One region of the Janibacter melonis genome, then DNA from elsewhere that is predicted to be linked to it. Evidence: riboswitches for the same ligand, from Rfam matches in the RefSeq annotation. Region 1 holds a riboswitch; the other holds the start of a gene.
What was found. A riboswitch is a leader RNA that binds a small molecule or an ion and turns the genes downstream of it on or off. The one in region 1 is predicted to bind cyclic di-AMP.
Positions count from the first base shown of each region.

Region 2: linked by a shared signal. The riboswitch ahead of EEW87_RS17165 (C40 family peptidase) and the one ahead of EEW87_RS17150 (C40 family peptidase) in region 1 are both predicted to bind cyclic di-AMP.

Region 1 covers NZ_CP044548.2:1,981,324-1,992,444, forward strand. The annotation lists tRNA gene EEW87_RS09400 (tRNA-Ser) at 150-248, shown strand; gene EEW87_RS09405 (hypothetical protein) at 386-568, shown strand; gene EEW87_RS09410 (hypothetical protein) at 578-1,093, opposite strand; gene EEW87_RS09415 (alpha-hydroxy-acid oxidizing protein) at 1,090-2,376, opposite strand; gene EEW87_RS09420 (HNH endonuclease signature motif containing protein) at 2,472-3,890, shown strand; gene EEW87_RS09425 (glycoside hydrolase family 15 protein) at 3,910-5,391, opposite strand; gene EEW87_RS17150 (C40 family peptidase) at 5,482-6,387, opposite strand; cyclic di-AMP (ydaO/yuaA leader) riboswitch at 6,391-6,561, opposite strand; gene EEW87_RS09435 (iron-dependent transcriptional repressor DtxR) at 6,670-7,392, opposite strand; gene EEW87_RS09440 (MFS transporter) at 7,389-8,633, opposite strand; gene EEW87_RS09445 (hypothetical protein) at 8,698-9,477, shown strand; gene EEW87_RS09450 (hydroxyacid-oxoacid transhydrogenase) at 9,474-10,757, shown strand; gene EEW87_RS09455 (acyltransferase family protein) at 10,771-11,121, opposite strand, start outside.
Region 2 covers NZ_CP044548.2:2,317,339-2,328,459, reverse strand. The annotation lists gene EEW87_RS11090 (sulfite exporter TauE/SafE family protein) at 1-670, shown strand, start outside; gene EEW87_RS11085 (TfoX/Sxy family protein) at 715-1,038, shown strand; gene EEW87_RS11080 (GTP pyrophosphokinase) at 1,345-2,340, opposite strand; gene EEW87_RS17170 (S8 family serine peptidase) at 2,366-4,189, opposite strand; gene EEW87_RS17165 (C40 family peptidase) at 4,299-5,051, opposite strand; cyclic di-AMP (ydaO/yuaA leader) riboswitch at 5,047-5,210, opposite strand; gene EEW87_RS11065 (aspartate aminotransferase family protein) at 5,445-6,863, shown strand; gene EEW87_RS11060 (metallophosphoesterase family protein) at 6,978-7,475, opposite strand; gene EEW87_RS11055 (putative quinol monooxygenase) at 7,555-7,875, shown strand; gene EEW87_RS11050 (isochorismatase family protein) at 7,926-8,567, opposite strand; gene EEW87_RS11045 (thiamine-binding protein) at 8,612-8,914, opposite strand; gene EEW87_RS11040 (VOC family protein) at 8,984-9,445, shown strand; gene EEW87_RS11035 (hypothetical protein) at 9,574-9,939, opposite strand; gene EEW87_RS11030 (GTPase domain-containing protein) at 10,004-10,804, opposite strand; gene EEW87_RS11025 (hypothetical protein) at 10,957-11,121, shown strand, end outside.

The DNA.
Region 1 (11,121 bases):
CAGCGCCGCACTGAACCAATCCGGATCGGGCGGTTGTCAAGCCAACCACCCGACCCAGCTCTGCGAGTTATGACAACGAGCCGATGCTGCCCGAGGCCGCATTTTGGACGTACGACAGCCGACACGACGACTCCGACCGACCCCGGCGGGCCCGAGTTTCTGCGGTTCACACGGTTGCCAGACGTGCCAATCACTCCCTCGCGACTCTCCTAAAGAAGGTGTCGCAAGTTCGAATCTTGCCGGGGGCACCGCCATTTACCGGGCTTCCCGCCCTCCCTCGACCCCGCGCGCGGGCGGTCGAGGTCGCATTGTGGACGCACCCGTTGCTGAAGCCCACGACGCACCCATGACTGAAGCCCCACGACCCACCCGGCAGACTGCGCCCATGCCGACCTACCGCAAGTGGTCCATCGCGATGTTCGCGATCATCGCCGTCTACTGGACGGCTCGGCTCACCCTCGAGGGGAGCGCCGCCGACATCGCGATGCTCGTCATCGCACCCCTCATGCTCCTCGTCGGGGCGATCACGCTCTTCTCCTGGTTCCGCTGGACCCAGCGCGAGAGGTGACGCGGCGGTTTACAGACCGCAGGTCTCCCGCCACTCGATCCTCGTCGACGTGTCCGCGGCGCGACCGCGCCAGCCGGACCGGTAGTGCACGCGGATGCCCTCGAGCGTCGCCGGGACCTCCTCGACGACCACGCGGAGGACGAGGACCCGGCTCTCCCCCTTCGTCATCGTCTCCCCCTCCGCAGGCCGGCGGTCCCGCCAGATCGGGCCGTCGACGTCGACGAGCTCGCCGGGCCACCCCGGCGAGGTCCCGGGGATCGTCGTCGGGCCTCCCCCCAGGGTCGACAGCGACGACTCCTCGAGCCGCACCCCGTCGGCGCCCACCAGCTCGAGCTCCTCGATCTCGAGGTCGGTGCTCGCGTCGGCCGTGTGGTTCGCGACCGTCCAGTCGCCGGGGCGCGAGGCGCTCGTGCACGGCGTCGACTCACCGCCGTCCTGCCCGACGTCGAGCGCCGGCGGCCCGCCGCACGCCACGGCGGCACCCGCGCACGTGACCACCACGGCGACCGCACGGAGCCTCCTCATCGCTCCACGAGCACGTCTCGCGTGATCGACGCCAGGTCTGGCACACCGGCGAGCGCCATCGTCAGGTCGAGCTCGGCGACGACGTTGGCGATGACCTCCTCGACGCCACGCTGACCCGCGATCGCCATCCCGTACATGTACGGCCGCCCGAGCAGCACGGCGTCGGCGCCGAGGGCGAGCGCCACGAAGACGTCCGCGCCCGTGCGGATCCCGCTGTCCATGAGCACCGTCGCGTCCGGCCCGACGGCGTCGCGCACCCGCACGAGGGCGTCCAGCGACGCGACGGAGCTGTCCACCTGCCGCCCGCCGTGGTTGGAGACGACGATGCCGTCGACGCCGAGGTCGAGGGCGCGGCGCGCGTCGTCCGGGTGCAGGATCCCCTTGAGCACGACCGGCAGCGTGGTCCGGTCTCGCAGGGTGGCGATGTGGTCCCACGACAGCCGCGGGTTCGAGTACGTCTCGAGGAAGGTCTCGACCGCCGCCCGCGGCCGTGGTGAGCGCAGGTTGTCGCGGAGGCGTCCCGGGTGGTGCCGTGTGATCGACAGCAACGACCGGATCGCCGACGGGGTGACCTTCGGGCGCTCGGCGGGCTCCCCCTTCGCCGCCGCGGCCACCCGCTCGTCGACGAGACCCATGAAGTGCTCGTCGCTCGTGTACTGCCCGATCCCCTGACCTCGGGCGAAGGGGAGGGAGCCGAGGTCGAGGTCCTGCGGTCGCCACCCGAGCACGGTCGTGTCGAGCGTGACGACGAGCGCTCTCGCGCCGGCTGCCTCCGCGCGGCCGATGAGGCTGTCGACGAGACCCTCGTCGGTGCTCCAGTACAGCTGCATCCAGTGCGGGGTGGTGCCCATCGCCGCAGCGGTCTCCTCCAGCGGCGTCCCGCCCTGGTTGGTGAAGACGTAGGGCACCCCGGTCGCGGCCGCGGCGCGCGCGGTGACGAGATCGGCGTCGCGGTGGACGAGCTGACCGGCGCCCACGGGCGCGAGGGCGAAGGGGGCGGGCAGCCGCGTGCCGAGGACGGTGCGGGAGAGGTCGCGGTCGGCAGCACCGGCGAGCATCCGGGGGACGATCGCCCACCGGTCGAAGGCCTCGCGGTTGTTGCGCATCGTGCGCCCTTCGCCCGCGCCGCCGGCGACATAGGCCCAGGCACGGCGGCTCATCGCCGACTCGGCCGCCTCCTCGAGCCCGGCCGCGTGGGTCGGCACCGCCGGCCGGTCGCCCACCACCCCGTCACGGTAGATCTTGCTCTGCCGCTCACGGCCGGGTCCGGGGCTCGGGCTCATCGGTCCTCCTGGGTCGGGTGCGCCCAGGCTAGGGCCGTCGACCGTTCGTCGACAGGGTCTGGCCTGTTCGAACACCTGTTCGATAGTGTTGGGCCATGGCGACGATGCCGCAGCTCCCAGATCCCGGGACCCACCCGGGCGAAGGGGGTGTGCCGGCACTCCTCGACGAGGTCCACGCCGGGGTCGACCGGCTGCTCGAGGCGATCGCTCGTGACGAGCGCACGGCAGGTCGGGCGCTGCGAGCAGACGTGGCCGAGGTCGAGCGGCTGGCGCGGCGCGTCGACTCCGCGCGACTGCGCCTCGTCGCCCGGGCGGACTCCGTGCGCGTGGCCGAGCGCACCGGGCACACCGACACCGGGGCGTGGCTCGCGCAGACGACGAACGGCGACCGCCGGCCCGCCTCGCGCGACGTGCGCCTGGCCGCCGCCCTCAACGCACCGACCGCCCCGGCGCCGGGCGACCCGACCGCCGGTGAGGGCGACGGGCTGCTGAGCCTCCTTACTCCCCCGCCCGAGCCAGAACTCGCGCAGACCGCGGCCGCTCTGGACGACGGGCGGATCAGCGCCGAGCACGCCCGCGTCATCACCAGCGCGATGGCCGAGCTGCCCGAGGGGCTCGGCACCGAGGCACGGCGGCAGTGCGAGACGGAGCTGCTGCGCCTCGCCACCAGCCACGCCCCAGCGGTGCTGAGACGGCACGCCAGACGCGTCCTCGAGACCGTCGAGCCCGACGAGGACGTCGTCGACGCCCACGAGGAGTCCTTGCTCGCCGACGAGGAAGCACACGCAGTCGATGCGGCAGCCTTCTGGATCAAGGACAACTCCGACGGCACCATGACCGGCCACTTCACCGTCCCCTGGGCCAGCGGCATCATCCTCAAGAAGGTCATCGACGCCATGACCGCCCCGCGCCGCAGGGCAACCAGCGGTGGCGCCGTCGGCACCGCACCCAGCGACCTCGCCGCCCTCACCGGCGACGCCCGCGTCGACCAGCTCGACTGGCAGCACCGCCGCGGCCTCGCCCTGGCCGACCTCCTCGCCCGCATCCCCACCGACCACCTCTCCACCAAGATCGCCGCCACCCTGCTGGTCACCACCCGACTCGAGGACCTGCGCGGCCAGCTCACCCGAGCCGGACGCACCGACGCCGGCGACCACCTCGACGCCGGCACCACCCGCCGCATGGCCTGCGCCGCCGGCATCATCCCCCTCGTGCTCGACGGCGCCTCCCAACCCCTCGACCTCGGCCGCCAACGCCGGCTCCACACCGAAGCCCAACGCCTCGCCCTCACCACCCGCTACGACCAGTGCGCCGCCGACGGGTGCGACCGACCCTTCGCCTGGTGCGAGATCCACCACCTCGACCCCTGGGCCCAGGGCGGCAGCACCGACGTCGACGACGCAGCACCACTGTGCGGACGACACCACCGCATGCTCCACGGACCCGACTGGCAGCACACCACCACCCGAAGACAGGACAGGTCCGTCTCGATCCGCTTCTACCGACGGACGTAGAGCGATGGCGCGGCAGGGATCAGGCGGGGCCGAAGGGGGGTACCGGCTGGGCGGGAAGTGTCGGCTGTGCAGGAGGTGCCGGCTGGGCGGGAGGTGCCGGCTGGGCAGGGGACGAGGCCGGGGAGCCCGGGACGGGCGCGGGACCGGGCTGGGCGGGGGGCGAGCTCGGGACCGGCGCGGCACCGGGCTGGCCCTGGGGGGTGGTGGCGGCGAGGGTCTCGACCGCGAGCACGGAGACGGCGGCGGTCCAGGCGAGGGGTGCGGGGCCGGCGGAAGTGCCGTCGTGGAGGACCTTCTCGGGCAGGGAGCCGCCGCGGGTGCGGTGCACGGCGAGCCAGCCGAGCGCGTCGCGGGCCTGGTCGTGCGAGTCCGCGGAGCTCGCCCAGGCGCCGGCGAGCAGGGCGACCTCCGGGGTCCAGGCGACGCCGTCACCGCGCCAGTCCTCACCCGGGGCGTAACCGCCGTTGCTGCGGGCCATGCGGCGGCTGGCCGACTCGAGCGCCGAGCGCAGGCTCTCCTCGGCCCGGCCTGCGGCCCGGTAGGGCGGGAGCATGAAGGCGATCGACGCGTCCCGCGAGAGGCGGCCCCGCTGCCGCGGCCAGCCGGCGGCGCCGAAGACCTCGATCATCGCGGTCTCGAGCCGCCGCGCGACCTGACCGCACCGGTCGGCGAGATCGAGGTCGCCCTCTCCGCCGAGACGGGCGAGGACGAGCTCGGCGTGCTCGAGACCGACGAGGATCGGGGCGGCGGTGCCCAAGGTGAGGCGGGGGGCGTCGACCTCCCAGTAGTCCGGGCTCGGCCGGGGCAGCCCGGACGCACGGACCTGGCCCAGGGCGAGCCGTGCGCACCGGCGCACGAGCGCGGCGACGTCGTCGCGGGCCGAGGACCCGAGCCAGTCGTCCACGGTGCGGCCGGCCGACCACAGCACCCAGCCCATGCCGTCGGACTGCGGGTGACGGCCGTCGGGGGTGCCGCCGTCGGGGAGGTAGCGGGCCTCGACGTGGTCGCCGACGACGAGCCGTGAGAGGGCGTGCATCTGCCGGACGGCCCCGGGGGCGTCGCCGAGCGCCTGGAGCGCGACGGCGACGTGAGCGGTGTCGCGGGGCCACGCGTAGCGCCAGCGGCCCTCCCAGCCGGCGACGGCGACGGGCAGACCCCACGAGAGCACCCACAGGTCGAGCGCGGCCTCGGTGAGCAGCCCGCCGTGCGGGCCGTCGAGGTCGAGCGGGACACCGGCGAGCAGCGCGTCCTGGGCGTCGACCGCCTCCGCGGCGAGCGGGCCGTCGATCGTGCGTCGGCCCCGGACGAGCAGGCCGAGCTCGCCGACCGAGACGTTGCGCCGCGACGCGCGCCACGGCTGCTGCCCCGTCGTGGCCACGGTCGCGCCGAAGGACAGCTCGCGCGCGCGTCGCTGACCGTCCCGGTGGTCGTTGCCCGCGGCGGTCAGGCCGAGCGCGAGCAGACCGCCGCCCCCGGCGAGGAGGCTACGACGGCTGGGCACCGGCCCATGGTGCCAGGACACGCCGAAGGCCCCCGCCGGTGGCGAGGGCCTTCGAGCGTGTCGAGCGCGCTGGCGTCGAGCGAAGGGGTGTCAGCTCACCCGGCCGTAGCCGGAGACCCCGTCGAAGACCGGGCGGACCGAGATCGAGGACCCGGTGCGCGGGGCGTCGATCATCATGCCGTCGCCGACGTAGATGCCCATGTGGTACGCCGGGGAGCCGAAGAAGACGAGGTCACCGGGCTGCGGGTTGCTCACCGGGGTGGTGGCGGCCTGCTGCTCGGTCGTCGTGCGCGGCAGCGACTTGCCGGCCTTGGCGAAGACGTACTGGGTGAAGCCCGAGCAGTCGAAGCCGGACGGGGTGGTGCCGCCGTAGACGTAGGGGACGCCGATGTACTGCTTGGCGATCGAGATGACGTCGCCCGACGCGGCCGGGGCCTGCGTGGTCTCGGCCTGCTGCGTCGGGGCCGACTCGGTCGGGGTCTGCGTGGGCGCCTGCGTCGGGGCGGGGGTGCGCTCCTGCGAGCGGCTGGCGCTCTCGTCCTCCTGGCGCTCCTGCTCGGCGGCGGCCGCCTGCTCGCGCTCGCGCTCGGCCTGCTCGCGGGCGGCCTGCTGCTCCGCGGCGATCTCGGCGCGGCGCTCCTGCACGAGGCGGACCATCCACGGCGGCGGGCCCTGGGGCTTCTCGACCGCGCCGACGGTCAGCGCGCCGAAGGTCTGCTGACCGGCGCTGGGGGTCGTGGTCTGCGGGGCGGCGACGGCGGGCACGGCCGCGACGGTGCTGACGTCGGCGGCGGCGACCTCCTGGCGACCCTGGTCGACGGGGGCGTCAGCGGCCGAGGCCGGGACGGCGACGGCGGCGATGAGCCCGCCGGACGCGGCGACGACGGCCGCGCCCTTGACGAGGGGGGTCGTCGCGTCGGAGACGATGGTGGTCAGCTCGGTGACGGGGTTGTACCGTCCGGCGGCGCGGTGGCGCCCGTGGCTGCGCTCGGTCACAGTGGTGCCTCTCGATGCCTACGAGGTGAGCTGTCGGGTTCGGGTGGAGGACACCCGGCCCAGCAGGACGCCGCGCGAGCGACGACCTAGAGGACTTCACCCCGAGGGGCGAGCACGCTCGCCCCGATGGTGGGTCCCCCGCTCCTGCCCGGTGGTGGAACCGGACGTCGGCACGGGGGCAGGACTCGGCGGTCCGTGTCGACGGTCCGTCCTCAGGGGGTGGACGGACTCCAGCACCGTACACACGACGTGAGCGAAAGTCACGTTCGGGTCACGGCAGTGTCACGAGATGGTCAGCGGCTCCGCCGGCTGGACGAAGACGTGGCTCGCGACGTCGCGGGGCAGCGACACCCCTTCGCTCTCCTGCGCGCCCTCGAGGACGACGACGACGCGGTCGTCCTCGTCGTCGCGCACGACGACCCGGGCGCCGGGACGGACCTTGGCCAGCGTGAGCAGCGGCAGCGCGGCCTCGTCGACCTGGACCGGCTCGCCGAGACGACGCACGACGAAGGGGCCGGCCATCGACCCGTCGACGACCTCGGTGAGGCTGCTCAGGCCCTCGCGGAACTCGTCGACCTCGGTCTCGCCGAGGAGCTCGTCGAGCCCGGGGATCGGGTTGCCGTAGGGCGACTCGCGGTGCTCGCCGAGCAGGCCGACGATCTTGCGCTCGACCCGGTCGGACATGACGTGCTCCCAGCGGCAGGCCTCCTCGTGGACGAACTCCCACTCGAGGCCGACGACCTCGGTGAGCAGCAGCTCGGCGAGGCGGTGCTTGCGCATGACCCGGGTCGCGAGGACGCGGCCGTGGTCGGTGAGGACCAGGCGGCGGTCGGTCCCGACGTGCACGAGGTCGTCGCGCTCCATCCGCGCGACGGTCTGCGAGACCGTCGGGCCGGAGTGGCCCAGACGCTCGGCGATCCGGGCGCGCATCGGAGGGATGCCCTCCTCCTCGAGCTCGAAGATCGTGCGGAGGTACATCTCGGTGGTGTCGACCAGGTCCTTCACGAGACCGATTGTGCCCGCTCTTCGGCTCTGGACCTATCGCGCAGGCGGCGCTGGTCCGCCCGCAGCACCCAGTACGTCACCCAGCCGGAGCCGACGAGACCGGCGAGGCCGAGCGTGAGGGCGGCGGCGGTGAGCGAGACGAGACCGGTGAGCGCGGCGACGGCGAGCGCGCCTCCGGCGTTGCCGATCTCGCCGCAGAAGCGCCACCCGCCGAGGAACTGCGCACGGCCGAGAGCCGGGGCGTTGTCGGCGCCGATCGTCATGACGATGCCGGCGCCCAGACCGTTGGCCGCGGCCATGCCGCACGCGACGACGACGAGCCCGACGAGGTCGGTGGCGAGCGGCAGCGCGATCATCGTCGCGCCGAGCAAGAAGCTCATCGGGCCGGCGATCGCGGCGCGGCCGAAGCGGTCCATCGCCCATCCGGCGGGGTAGACGAGGAAGAGCTCGACGACCCCGGCGACGGCGAAGACCGCCGAGCTCTGGGCGCCGTCGAGCCCGATCTGCGTCGCCCACAACGGCAGGATGACCAGCCGCGCCTGGCGCAGCCCGCTGATGACGAGCACGCCGAGGCCGAGGGTGAGCAGGACGCGGGAGTGCTCGCGCAGCACCCGAAGCATCGTCGGCGTGCCCTCCGCCTGCTCGCGGGCGGCCATCGCGCGCTCGTGCGAGCCGGTGATGTCGGGGGTCGACACGACGATCGCCAGCGACAGCGCGGCGAAGGCGACGGCCACGCCGAAGGCGCCCTGCAGCCCCGTCGCGGCGACGACCGCGCCGCCGACCGCCGGACCGAGGAGCATCCCGACGCGCAGCGAGCCGCCGAGCAGCGACATCCCCCGGGCCAGCCGGTCCGGCGGCAGGACGTCGATCATGAAGCCCTGGCGGGCGAGGAAGAAGACGCTGCTCGCCAGCCCGGTGACGAACATGCCGACCGCCATGAGCCACAGCGTCGGCGCGAAGCCGGCGACCGCGATGGCGACGACGTCGACCACACCGGCGAGGACGAGGGCGCGCCGCTCGCCGAGCCGGGCGACGAGCGCACCGCCGGGCAGGGCGCCGAAGAGCTGGCCGACCCCGATGAGCGCGACGACGAGCCCGGCGGTCGCGAGCGAGGCCCCGAGGTCGTCGTGGGCCCGCAGCGCCGCGACCGGGAGCAGGGCACCCGTGGCCGCCCCGGTGGCGAGGGTCGGGCCGTAGGCCGGCAGCGCGATCCGGCGCCAGGCGAAGGGGGGCGAGGTCATCACCGGCATCGTCTCAGGTCGGGGGTCGCCGGACCGGTGTCGTCCGTCGCTAGGGTCGGTGACCATGACGCCGTCGTCCGCCCTGGCTCCCCCGTCGCCCACCGTCGTCGACGCCGACCACCAGGGTCCGCCCGGGTGCGGCAACGGGGGGTGGGTCTGCGGCCTGCTCGCCGACCGCCTCGAGGCCCTCGCACCGGGGTCGGGCGAGCTGCCCGCCACCGAGGTGCGACTCGTCGCGCCCACGCCGGTCGGCCGGCCGCTGCGCTGGGAGGTCGAGGGACGGGCCGGTGACCGCGATGTCGCGGTGCGGCTCCTCGACGCCCACACGGTCCTTGGCGTCGCCCGGCCGGCACCCTCCCCGTCGCTCGACGTCCCTGACCCGGTCTCGCTCGACGAGGCCCGCACCGCGGCCGACGGCTACGACCTCACCGGGCACCCCTACCCCGGGTGCTACGTGTGCGGGCCGGACGCGAGCGCCGGGCTGCACGTCTACGCCGGCGCAGTCGCCGGACGTGAGGGCGTGCACGCGGCGCCGGTGACCCTGCCCGACGCCGAGCTGCCGACCGTCTTCGCCGCGCTGGACTGCCCGGGCGCCTTCGCCGTCGGCTTCGGGGTCGACGCGCTCCTGCTGGGGACCTTCGTCGCCGAGGTGCGCTCGCCCGTGCCGGTCGGCCGCGAGCTCGTCGTCATGTCGTGGGACGAGGGGCGCGAGGGGCGCCGTCGCCACTGCGGCACGGCCCTGCTCGACGGCGACCGCGTGCTCGCGAGCGCGGCGGCGACCTGGGTCGACGTCGGGCGGCGACGGATCCCTGGGACGGCCCCGGCGGCGGGAGACGCGCGATGAGCGAGACCGTCTTCACCTACGCCGCGCCCGCCCTCAAGTACGGCCCCGGCGCGCTCGACGAGCTCGGGCACGACGTCGCAGGTCTCGGCGCGACCCGGGCGCTCGTCGTCACCGACGCCGGGGTGCTCGCCACCGGTCATCCCGAGCGGGCGGCGCAGTCGTTGCGGGCCGCAGGCGTCGAGGCGGTCGTCCACGACAGCGCCCGGGTCGAGCCGACCGACGCCTCCCTCCTCGCCGCGGTCGAGCGGGCCCGCGCCGAGGGCACCGTCGACGCGGTGGTCGCCGTCGGCGGCGGGTCGAGCATCGACACCGCGAAGGCGGTCTCGCTCATGCTCACCAACCCCGGCGAGCTCATGGACTACGTCAACCGTCCGGTCGGCGGCGGGCAGGCACCGAGCCGGCCCGTCCTGCCGGTCGTCGCCGTGCCGACGACGACCGGCACGGGCAGCGAGTCGACGACGATCTGCGTGCTCGACGTGCTCCAGGCGCAGGTGAAGACCGGCATCAGCCACGCCCGGCTGCGCCCCGTGCTCGCCGTCGTCGACCCCGACCTCACCCTGAGCCAGCCCGCCGGCGTCACCGCCGCCGCGGGCATGGACATCCTGTGCCACGCCCTCGAGAGCTGGACGGCGCGGCCGTACACGGGCTTCGCGGCGAAGCAGCCCCACGAGCGGGTGCCGTACTGCGGCGCCAACCCGATCGCCGACATGTGGTCGGAGCGCTCGCTGCGGCTGCTCGCCGGGTCCTTCCGCCGGGCCGTCGCCGACGGCTCGGACCGCGAGGCGCGCGGGCAGATGGCGCTCGCGGCGACCTTCGCCGGGCTGGGCTTCGGCAACGCGGGTGTCCACGTGCCGCACGCCGACGCCTACCCGGTCGCCGGCCGGGTCCACGACATCGGCTCGGACTTCCGGCCCGCGGGCTACGACGTCGACGAGGCGATGGTCCCCCACGGCATGGCGGTCGCGCTCACGGCGCCGGCGGCCTTCGCGCTGACCTTCGACGCCGACCCGCAGCGCCATCTCGCCGCGGCCGACTGGCTCGACCCGACCGGCGAGGTCACCGCCGACGAGCCCTCTGCCCGGCTGCCCGCAGTGCTCACCGCGCTCATGCGTGACATCGGCATGCCCTCCGGGCTGGCCGAGGTCGGGTACGGCGAGGCAGATCTCGACGGGCTCGTCGAGGGCGCCCTGCAGCAGCAGCGCCTGCTCGCCACCGCGCCGCTCGAGGTCACCGGGGAGCACCTGCGCGGGGTCTTCGCGGCCTCGCTCCACCTGTGGTGACGGGCGAAGGGGGTCAGCCCCGGGTCCGCCAGGCCTGGCTGACCTGACCGAGCAGCCAGCGCCAGATCATCGGCGAGGCCTCGGGCGAGAAGTGCACGGCGTCGTCGTAGAGCGGCAGGCCCTGCACCTCCTCGGTGTACCCGTCGGCGCACACGGCACCGTGCAGGTCGAGCAGTCGGGTGTCGGGGTGCGCCTCGACCCAGTCGCGCAGCAGCGCGTTGGTGCGCACCGGGTCCGAGTACTCGTCGAGGTACTCCGGCGTGGCCTCGCGGATCGCGTCGAACTCGTCGTTGCCGGGCCCCTTGGGGAAGCTGCGGCAGGTGACGGTGACGACGTAGAAGTCCCGGATGCCGGCCTCGCCCGC
Region 2 (11,121 bases), 340 kb from region 1:
ACCGCCGGTCGTCGCCAACGTGACGAACACGGTCTCGCTCTTCGGCATCACGGTCGGGTCGGTCGCCGGGTCGCAGCGCGAGCTCGCCGGGCAGGGCGCCCGGCTCGTCCGGCTCATCCCGGTGACGGCGGTCGGCGGGGCGATCGGGGCGGCGCTCCTGCTGTCTGCGCCGGCCGGGGTCTTCGAGCTCGTCGTGCCGTGGATGGTGCTCCTCGGCGCGGTGCTGCTGCTCCTTCGAGACCGGATCCGGGTGTGGTCGGCCCGACACTCCGACCCGCACTCGCTGCAGCCCGACCCGCACGCGCGGCGTCGGCGCGGCGCGTGGTTCGTCGCCCTGCTCGCGATGGGGATCTACGGGGGGTACTTCGGGGCGGGTGCCGGGGTCATCGCGCTCGCGCTGCTCTCGCTCGAGCGGGTCGAGCCGCTCGCGGTGACCAACGCGGTGAAGAACGTCGCGACCGGTGCCGCCAACGCTGCCGGGTCCATCGGCTACGTGCTGCTCGCCCCCGTCGACTACCGCGCGGCCGTCGCCGTCATGGTCGGCTCGGTCATCGGCGCCTTCGTCGGACCCGCGGTGGTCCGGGTCGTGCCGGAGACGCCGATGCGGTGGGCCGTCGGCATCTGCGGCATCGGCCTCGCGCTCTACCTGGCCGCCGGCGCGCTGGGCTGAGTCGGACCCTGGCGGGGACGGCGCCCTCTCGGCAGACTGGCCCCGTGGCCTACGACGAGGTGCTCGCGCGACGGATCAGACAGCTGCTCGCGGACCAGCCGGGCACGACCGAGCGGGCGATGTTCGGCGGGCTGGGCTTCATGGTCGAGGGGCACCTGGCGGTCGCCGCCGGCAGCCGCGGGGCGCTCATGGTGCGAGCCGACGAGACCGACGGCGCCCACCCGCTGCTCGCCCCGATGCAGATGCGTGGGCGCACCATGAGCGGCTGGTACGAGACGGCGGCCGGCGCGGAGATCGCCGACGACGTCCTCGCCGAGCTCGTCGAGATGGCCCTGCGCCGGGTGGCCACCCTCCCGCCGAAGGGGTGACGGGCTCCCCCCTTCGCCCCGCTCAGCAAGAGTTGCCCCGGCTTCGCTCGAGTACCTGACTCATGCGAAGTGGGGGTTTATCGGGTGACCCGAGAAACCCGGGGCGGGTGAGGCGGGGCGAGGGTCTGGGCCTAGGCGAGGGGTACCCACCCTCCCGTCGAAGGGGTGACGGGCTCCCCCCTTCGCCCCGCTCAGCAAGACTTACCCCGGCTTCGCACGAGTACCTGACTCATGCGAAGTGGGGGTTTATCGGGTGACCCGAGAAACCTGGGGCGGGTGGGGCGAGGGACGGGGGGGCGAAGGGGGTCAGGCCTCGGGGGGTGGGGGCGTCGTGAGCTTGGCCATCCGGGCGGACAGGGCGTCGCGGCGGTGGGCGTTGCCGGGCAGGTCGAGGTAGAGCCGGCCGAAGTGGTGGAGGAGGTCGTCGTCGAGACGGCGCACGGCGCCCGGCGGGTAGCGGTAGCCCATCTGCGCGGTGACGTCGTCGCTGTCGATGCCCTGGAGCAGCTCGCTCAGCTCGTCGAGCGAGGTGATGCCGAGCTCGAGGAGCAGCCCGCCGATCCACGCGTAGCGGTCGGTGCGCGACCAGCCGGCGGTCGAGTACCGGCCGGCGAGGAAGGCGGTGAGCTCGCTGGCGCCGATGCGCGGGTCGTCGGTGACGGCCTCGGCCGGCTGCGAGCCGAGCTGGAGCTGGAGGCGGTCGCGGATCGCCGAGAACTCCTTGTCGGCGAGCTCGATGAGCCCGGCGGCGAGGGTGAAGCGGCGGTCGAGGTCGGCGACGAGCTGCTCGGGGACGCTGCCCTTGTAGCGGATGTCGTGCTCGAACTCGGCCCACGCGTGCTGCAGGACGGTGCGCAGCTGCACCGAGGCGCAGCGGGTCCGGTCGTAGCTCACGCCCTCGCCGGTGTCACGGGTGACGAGGACGTGCCGGCTCGCGTAGCCGAAGCGGCCCTCGCCGGCCGTCTCGAGACCGAGGTCGCGGTCGTCGAGGACGGTCAGCTGGTCGGCGAGCAGCTCGGCCACCGCGACGACGTCGCTCGCGACGTAGGTGATGACCCGCACCCCGACCTGGTCGGTGATGTCGACGAGCGGGTCGTCGTAGACGAGCTCGCCGTCCAGGCGCCGGGCCGCCTTGGCCGAGAAGGACGCCACCGCCTTCGCCCGACCGCTCACCGTGAGGTAGTTGATCCCGGCCTCGTCGAGCATCGCCGTCACGCGCGCGACCCACTCACCGGTGAGCACCTCGAGCTCGGGGTAGGTCTCGGCGTATCGGGTCACTGCTCGGCGGACGCTGTCGCTCATGCCCGAACCCTCCCACGCACGACCGTCAGCCTGCCTGCTTCTCGGCGGCGTCCACCGCCGCCTCGGCGTCGACGAGCCCCCGACCGAAGTAGCCGTTGAGGTCACGGTCGCCGACGCACGGACCGGCCGCGCTCGGGGTCGCCGGGCAGCGCTGGGAGCGGGCGGTCTCGCCGAGCACCTCGGCCACCTCGTCGGGGGTGAGGTCGGGGTCGGCGCTGATGACGAGGGCCGCGGCGCCCGCGACGTGCGGGCTCGCCATCGAGGTGCCGACGAGTCCCTGGTAGTAGCCGCACCGGGCGGAGGGGTCGGCGTCGTCGGCGCCGGTGCCGCGCGGGCAGGAGCGCTCGACGCCCATCTGGGCCCCGGCGTCGGTCACCCGGCCCTCGCCGTCGACGAGACCGCCGTCGCGCAGCGCGGCTGCCGGGTAGGTCGACAGCACCGCGTCCGGCCCGCCGGTGGCGGGACCGCCCGGGGCGGCGAGGTCGAGGGTGCCGCTGCTCGGGTCGCCCGTGATGTCGGAGTACTCGGCGAGCTCGCGGTCGGGGCCGACGGAGCTCACGGCGATGACGTGCTCGCCCTCCGTGGGCAGGCTGAGGCAGTCGTCGGCGTCGATGGTGCGCTCGCGCGCCTCGGCGCCGTAGTTCGGGCTCGTCGTGTCCGTGCCCGGGTCGCCGTGGTCGCCGCGCCCGTTGCCGGCCGCCGCGACGAGGGTGACGCCCCGGTCGTGGGCGTCGGCGAGGGCACGCCCGACGAGCTCGATCGTCAGGTCCTGCATCGCGGCCTGCGCGGGGGTGTCGCCCGGGGCACCACCGGCGCACGCGTAGCGCCACGGGTCGACGTAGAAGCTCATGTTCGCCACGTCGACGTCGAGGTCGGCCGCGGCCGTGATCGCGTTGACGGTGGGCGCGAGGTAGAACATGCCGGTGTCGGACCCGGCGCGCAGGTTGACCAGCCGCACCCCGGGCGCGACACCCGTGACGCCGAGCCCGTTGCGCGCGGCCGCGATGGTGCCGGCGACGTGGGTGCCGTGACCGCTCGGGTCCTCCTCGACAGGGTCGACGCACGAGTCCTGCTCGCAGTCGCCGTCGATCTCCGGCCGGTCGACGACGAAGTTGCGGGACCGATCGACGTCGACGACACCGGACAGGTCGGGGTGGGTGACGTCGACGCCCGAGTCGATGACGGCGACCGTCACGCCCTCGTCGCCGTCACCCGCGGCGGCCTGGGCCTGCGGCGCCCCGATGAGGCTCATGCCCCACAACCGGTCGTCGAGGGGGTCGGCCTTCGGCGCGGCCGACGCAGCCGACGGCCGGGCCGGGGCGGGGGTCGCGCGCCGGACGGCGGGCACGGAGGTGGCGGCCGGGAGCGACATCGCGCCCGAGCCGTCCTCCTCGGGTCCCTGCCACGCCGGGTCGCGGTCGGTCGCGACCGCGCTCACGCCGTCGACCTGCGCGGCCCGCTCCTCGAAGTCCTCGTCGCTCGTGCGCACCGCGACCATGCCGACAGCGGTGTTGACCGAGATGACCGGCTCGCCGGCGCCGAGCAGGCGGTCGGCGACCGCACGGGTCTGGGCGGGGTCGTCGACGAGCACCACCCACTCGAGCCCCTCGGGCTCGGTCACCGGGTAGGTCGTCACCGACGACGTGCTCTGGGTGCCCTGCGGCAGGGCCGCGGAGCTCGTCGGGCTCGACGAGCCGCTCGAGCTCGCCGATTCGCCCGAGGCCTCGGGCTCCTCACGTCCGATCGAGACCATCGAGCAGGCCGACAGGCTCACCCCGACGACCACTCCGAGCGCCCCTGCCCGGCGCAGCGCGCCCCCCGCACCTGCACGTCTCGTCGACCGTCCCACGGTGACACCCCTTCGCTCGCTGACGGGACCACGATGCCTCACCGGGGCCCCGACGACGAAGGGGGACCCGCGGCGCTCGCCACGGGTCCCCCTTCGTCGGTGGGTCGGCTCAGAAGCGGCCGTAGCTCACCTGGTTGGTCCAGATGGCGCGCTTGCTCACGCTCGTGCCGCTGCGGCCCGAGTCGATGATCTTGCCGGCGCCGGCGTAGATGCCGACGTGGTAGGCGGGGGCGCCGAAGAAGACGAGGTCGCCGGGCTGGGGGTTGCTCGTCTTCCACGCGGCGCGGCGCTGGGCCTCGGCGGTGCGCGGCAGCGACTTGCCGTGCTGCTTGAGGACGTAGCCGGTGAAGCCGGAGCAGTCGAAGCCGGTCGACGGCGAGGTGCCGCCGTAACGGTAGGGGGTGCCGTAGTAGCGCGCGGCGGTCGCGACGATGCTCGAGGTGCGGGTGCTCGTGCGCGACGCGGTCTTCTTCTTCGCGGTCGTGGCGCGCAGACCCATCTTCGCGGCGGTGCGCGGACCGACGACACCGTCGGCGGTGAGGCCGTGACGCTTCTGCCAGCTCTTGACGGCGGACTTCGTGCGGGGGCCGAAGACGCCGTCGGCGCTCACGCCGACCTTGCGCTGGACCTGCTTGACGAGGCCGCCGCGGTGGCCCTGCCACAGCGTGCGGATGGTGGCGGTGCTCGTGCTCGACGCGGCGGTGGCGGCCGGGGTGGCGACGCTCGCAGGGGCGGCGGACGCGGCGCCCGCGGCGGGGACCGCGACGGCGACGGCGGCCAGGGAGGTGGCGGCGGTGGCGCCCGCACGGGCGATGGACGGGGTGCTCTTGGGCGCGCGGTGGCGGCCGGCATATGCGGTCATGTGTCTCCAGCGCCTTCGAGGTGAGCTGTCGGATTAGGGTGGAGATGCACCCCGCCGGTCGTCACGGTGGACGACCCGGCTTCACCCCGAGACCGGCTGACCGGTCGGTAGAAGTTGGGTCCCCCGCTCCCGCCATCGCAAATCAGGGGGACCTCCGAGCTGGCGGGACTCGGCGTGCCTGGAGGCCTTCCTCCCGTCGTCAGGAGGTGCCTGAAGAGTAGGCCAGAGACGCCGCCTTTACCAGCCCGTGACCTTCTTTTCTCGCCCGCCGACGGCGGGACGGCCCGCGACGGGCGCGCAGGGGGCGCTCGATCCCCCGTCGTCGGGGTCCTCGCGTGCGTCATGATGAGCCCACCACGGCGGCCGTCGGCCGCCCCGTCAGGAGGCGATGACATGTCCGACGCGACCCCGACCCCGAGCTGGCCGGCCGCGGACCCGGCGGCTCGACGGGTGCTCCCGTCCAGCTCCACCCCGCTCGACCAGGACCGGGTCCAGGCCCTGCTCGTCCAGGAGTGGGAGCGCTTCACCAAGGACACCCCCGGGTCCGGTGAGCACAACGCCCGCGCGAGCAAGTCGCTCCCGCTCGGCGTCACCTCGTCCTTCCAGCACTGGGAGCCCTACCCGATCTCCATCACCTCGGCGCGCGGGGCGCACCTCACCGACGTCGACGGCCGTCAGCTGCTCGACCTGTCGATGGGCTTCGGCGCGATGCTCGTCGGCCACCTCAACCCCGTCGTCGTCGAGCGCGTCCAGCACGCCCTCACCGAGGTCGGCACGCTCTTCGTCACCCCGTCGCCGACGGCGACGCGGGTCGCCGAGCGCTACCAGGAGCGCTTCGGTCTCGACATGCTGCGCTTCACGCAGTCGGGCACCGAGTCCCTCATGTACGCCGTCCGCGCGGCCCGCGCGTACACCGAGCGCAAGGCAATCATCAAGATCGAAGGGGGGTACCACGGCGGGTACGACGCCCTCCAGGTCTCCGTCAAGCCCGACCTCGCCGACGCCGGTCCCGCCGAGGCGCCGACGCCCGAGGTCCCCTTCGACGTCGAGGCCGGCACCGTCCACGTCGTGCCCTACAACGACCTGCCCTACCTGCAGCGCATCCTCGAGCAGCACGGCTCCCAGGTCGCGGCCGTCGTCATGGAGCCGGTCGTCGAGAACCTCGCGATCGTCCTGCCCGACGAGGGCTACCTCGCCGGCGTGCGCGCCGCGTGCGACGCGGCCGGCACCCTGCTGATCTTCGACGAGGTCAAGACCGGGCTCACCGCCGGCTACGGCGGCGCCTCGCAGCGCATCGGGGTCAAGCCCGACCTCGTCACCCTCGCCAAGAGCATCGGCGGCGGGCTCCCGCTCGCGGCCTTCGGCGGCACCGCGGAGGTCATGCAGGTCGTCGTCGACGGCCGGATGGCCCACTTCGGCACGTACAACGGCAACCCGCTCGTCATGGCGGCCGCCGAGGCCGTCGACGAGGTGTGCACCCACGAGGCGCTGCAGGCCGCCGAGGACATCAACCTCGGCACGCTCGGCCGGATCGACGACGTCATCCGCGAGCTCGAGCTGCCCGCGCACACCGTCGGCATGGGTCTCAAGGGCTGCGTCACCTGGTCGAGCGGGCCGGTGCGCAACTACCGCGACTACAAGGCGACCGACTTCGGCGTCGCCGAGCTGTCCTGGCTGTGGGGCGTCAACCGCGGCGTCCTCACCCCGCCCGGGCTCGACGAGCAGTGGCTCGTCTCGCTCGCGCACACGCAGGCCGACATGGACGGGCTCGTCGAGCAGTACACCGAGCTCGGGCGCGCGCTGCGCGGCTGACCTCCACCCGGCCGGCTCTCCCGCGAGCTACCACGCAGTACTGGTCGTGATCACGACCAGTACTGCGTGGTAGCTGGGGTCGCGGCGAGGGTCGCGGCGAGGGGGGCGCGGGGGTCAGATCTCGACGACCTCGTGGCTCACGAGCCGCCCGTCCTCGACGCGCAGCCACCCGTAGGTGGGGCGGGGCTGGCGGCGCTTGTCCGTCGGCGAGCCGGGGTTGAAGAGGTGCACCGCGCCCGTGTCGTCGTCCATCGGGATGTGCGAGTGCCCGAAGACGACGAGGTCGGCGCTCTCGAAGCGGCGCCGCATGCGGCGGTCGCGACCCCCCTTCGCCCCCGAGTCGTGGATCATCGCGACCCGTAAGCCGTCGAGGTCGAGCTCGAGGGTCTCGGGCACCCCGCCGCCCCACGCGGCGACCTCGGGACCGTCGTTGTTGCCGAGGACGACGTGCACCGGGGCGTGCTCGGCGAGGGTGTCGAGGACGTCCGGTGTGCACACGTCACCCGCGTGCAGGACGAGGTCGGCCCGCTCGAGCGGCGCGCGAAGGGGGCCTGGCAGCGCCTTCCAGAAGCGGGGGGCGTGGGTGTCGGAGACGACGAGGACGTCGAGCATGGGGCCAGCGTGCCATCGTCGGGACGAGACCCCCGGGCCGCGGCCTCCCGGGCCTGCGCGCTCTGACATCGTGGGATCCATGATCCTCATCAACGTCAAGTTCGCGATCAAGCCCGAGCACGCCGACGAGTGGCCGCAGATCAGCCGCGAGTTCACCGAGGCGACCCGCGCGGAGCCGGGCAACAAGTGGTTCGAGTGGTCCCGCAGCGTCGAGGACCCGACGACCTACGTCCTGCTCGAGGCCTTCGACGACGACGGCGCCGAGCCGCATGTGCGCTCCGAGCACTTCGCGAGGATGCGCGAGGTCTTCCCCCAGTACCTCGTCTCGACCCCGCTCATCGTCTCGCGGCAGGTCGACGGCGACGGCTGGGAGCCCATGGGCGAGATCAGCGTCGACTGACCGCGCGGGCGAAGGGGGGACCGGACCGGTCCCCCCTTCGCCGCCTCCGGCTACCCCTGCGCCGGGCGGGACTCGCGCCCGCGCGCGGCCGACTCGACGAGGTTGTCCGCCGGCAGGGTGGCGCCGGCGCGGACCGCGTCGACCCACTCCTGCGTCGTGGCCACGGCAGCCCAGCTCGAGGCGAGCAGCGCCATGAGGGTGTCGTGCACCTGGCGCGCCGGTGCCGACCCGGCGGCGTTGACGATGTCGATCGCGCCGGTGGCGTCCGAGATCACCTCGACGGTCAGACCGAGCGGCTCGGCGGCGGCCGCGGACCCGAGGACGCAGTTGTTCGTCATGTAGCCGACGAGGGTGACGGTGTCGAGGTCGCGCTCGCGCAGCCACTCCTCGAGCCCGGTGCCGGCGAAGACGCTGGCGAAGGACTTCGTGATCTCGAGCGTCGCGCCCTCCGCGAGGGCGGCGACGTCGGGGTGGAGCTCGAAGGTCGGGGTCGCGGGGTCGAAGACCGGCGAGCCGGCAGGTGCCGCGTGCCGCACGACGACGACGGGCACGTCGGCGTCCGCGGCGGCGGTCATCGCCTCGACGACGCGGGCGCGCGACTCCTCGCGCGGCGGGTGCTGGATCTGCAGCAGACCCTCGAAGTACTCCTGCTGGACGTCGATGACGACGAGAGCGCGGCGGGGTGCAGCCATGGGGGATCTCCTCGGGTGGGGGCGTGCTAGCGGGTCGGGTCGGGTCAGTCGCGCAGGTGCTCCTCGACGCGCTGGACCTTCGCGTCGAGCATGCCGGTGTGGCCCTCGCGGATGTCGGCCTTGAGCACGAGCGAGACGCGCGGGCTGTGCGCCTGGACGGCCTCGCACGCGCGGCGCACGACGTCCATGCACTCCTGCCACTCGCCCTCGACGGTCGTGAACATCGCGTCGGTGCGGTGCGGCAGGCCCGAGTCGCGCACGACCCGGACGGCGGCGGCGACGGCCTCGCTCACCGAGCCCTCGGGGTCGGTCGTGGTGGACGGGGCGACGGAGAAGGCGACGAGCATGCCGCCACCGTAGCCAGGTCTGCTCGCCCAGGTCTGGTCAGCGCGCGGCCGTCGTGCCAGGCTCGGTCGATGGCCAGGACGCTCCAGGTGACGATCGACGCCGCCGACCCCGAGATGCTGAGCCGCTTCTGGGCGCAGGCCCTCGGCTACCGGATCCCGCCGCCACCCGGGCCCGAGCTCGCAGAGGGCGAGGACCCGCTCGAGGCGTGGCACGCCTTCCTCGCGGCGCGCGGGGTGCCGCAGGCTCGCTGGGGTGACGCGTCGGCGGTCGAGGACCCCGACGGGGTCGGTCCGCGGGTCTTCTTCCAGCGGGTCCCCGAGGCGAAGACGGTGAAGAACCGCGTGCACCTCGACGTCCGGGCCGCGCCGGGGCTCGAGGGGGATCAGCGGATGGCGGCTCTCGAGACCGAGTGCGAGCGGCTCGTCGCGCTCGGGGCGACCCGCGTGCGCCGCGAGGAGCCGGCACCGCCGATGTCGGCCGGCTTCGTCGTCATGCAGGACCCCGAGGGCAACGAGTTCTGCCTCGACTGACGGGGCTGTGGTGGTCTCGAGGCTCGCTGGCGCTCGCACCTCGACCAGCGAAAGGGGCTGGCCGGCGCTCGCACCTCGACCAGCGAAAGGGGCTGGCCGGCGCCCAGCACCTCGACCAGCGAAGAGCCCTACTCGTGGTCGCCGATGCCGGCGACCTCGTCGAGGTGCTGGAGGAGGTCGTGGGCGGCCAGCTCGACGGACTTGTGGTGCCACTCGGAGGCCCGGTAGACGCACGCGATGAGCGCCGAGCGGTGCACCCGACGCAGGTCGCCGTACGCGAAGGCGTACCTCCCCTTCGTCTCCTCGCCCGCGCCCTCGCACAGCCCGAGGTGCCACTGCGCGTACTCCTGCCACGAGTGCCGCTCGAGATAGGCGTTGCGGCGCTCCGCACCCGGCTGGACCTCCGTCCAGGTGCTGTCGAGGACGTACTGGCGGGCCTCGATGCGCTCGTGAGCGCGTGCGACCCCCGCCTCGTGGACGCGGTACTTCGCCATGAGGTCAGTCAACCGCTCGCGGACCGCGCGTGGGGCCGCACGGCCCCCACCCCTGCGGGTGTGCTCAGACGTGCCCGCTCAGCTGCGCCATCCGCGTCTCGAGGGCGCTCAGCTGGCGCTCGGCGGCCGAGCCCTTGCCGAGCTTCGTCCCGTCGGGCGCGGCCATCGGCAGCACGTCGATCGACAGCTTCGCCCCGCCCGCGAGCGAGCGCAGTTCGTCGAGACGCCGGGCGAAGGGGGACCCGCTGCCGGGGGAGTAGTAGCGCACCGCCTCGTCGAGCTCGTCCTCGAAGAGGTCGGTCTTCGTCACGACGACGACGAGCCAGATCGGGCGGTCGCGGCGCACGGCCATCGAGGCGATGCGGTGCGCGGTGATCGACCAGTCCTCGAGCTCGTCGGCGAGCAGCTCCTCGCGCGTCGCCTGCGCGACACCGGTGGTGCCGCCGGTGCGCCGCGGGGTCGCGTGCCCGTAGGCGACGACGTGGAGCACCCCGTCGACGGGGTCGTCGTGGAAGACCTCGTCGAGCGCGCTGAGCCGGGTCGCCGCGTTGTCGCCGGGCACGACGCGGAAGCGGAAGCCACGCCCCTTCGCCGTCTTGCGGGTGCGCCGCTCCATCGTCGCCGACCCGACGTCGTCGCTGCCCAGGGTCGGGCTGCGCCGGGCGAGGGTGTCGGCGAGGCGGGTCTTGCCGACACCGGTCATCCCGGTGACGGCGACGGTGGGGAAGCGGCCGCGGAAGAGGTGGGTGAGGTGGCCCGGCCCGTTGGTCAGCGCGCCGAGCGCACCGCCGGCGATGCTCGTGCCGATGGCGGTGCGGGCCGGGCCGCTGAGGCTGGAGCGCACGGATCGGCTCGAAGGGGTCATCGTCGTCACCTCGGGTGGTGGGCGGGTCGGTCAGGACCCAGCCCATCACACCCGCGGGGGTTCTCCGGCCTCCGACCTGGGCGGTCATCACGCAACACCCGCGAAACACGTTCTCTCACAACGGGAAACACCGAGGGTGTGAGATCCCGTGCATGGCCAGGACACGCTCCGCACGATCGCTCCGCACCGCCCGCGCCGTCGCCTACCGCTGCCGGCGGCACACGACCTTCCGCGTCATCTGGCCGGAGGTCGACGCCCCGCTCGTCCACCCGTGCCCGTCGTGCGGCATGGCCTCGCTGCGGCTCATCGGCACCCGC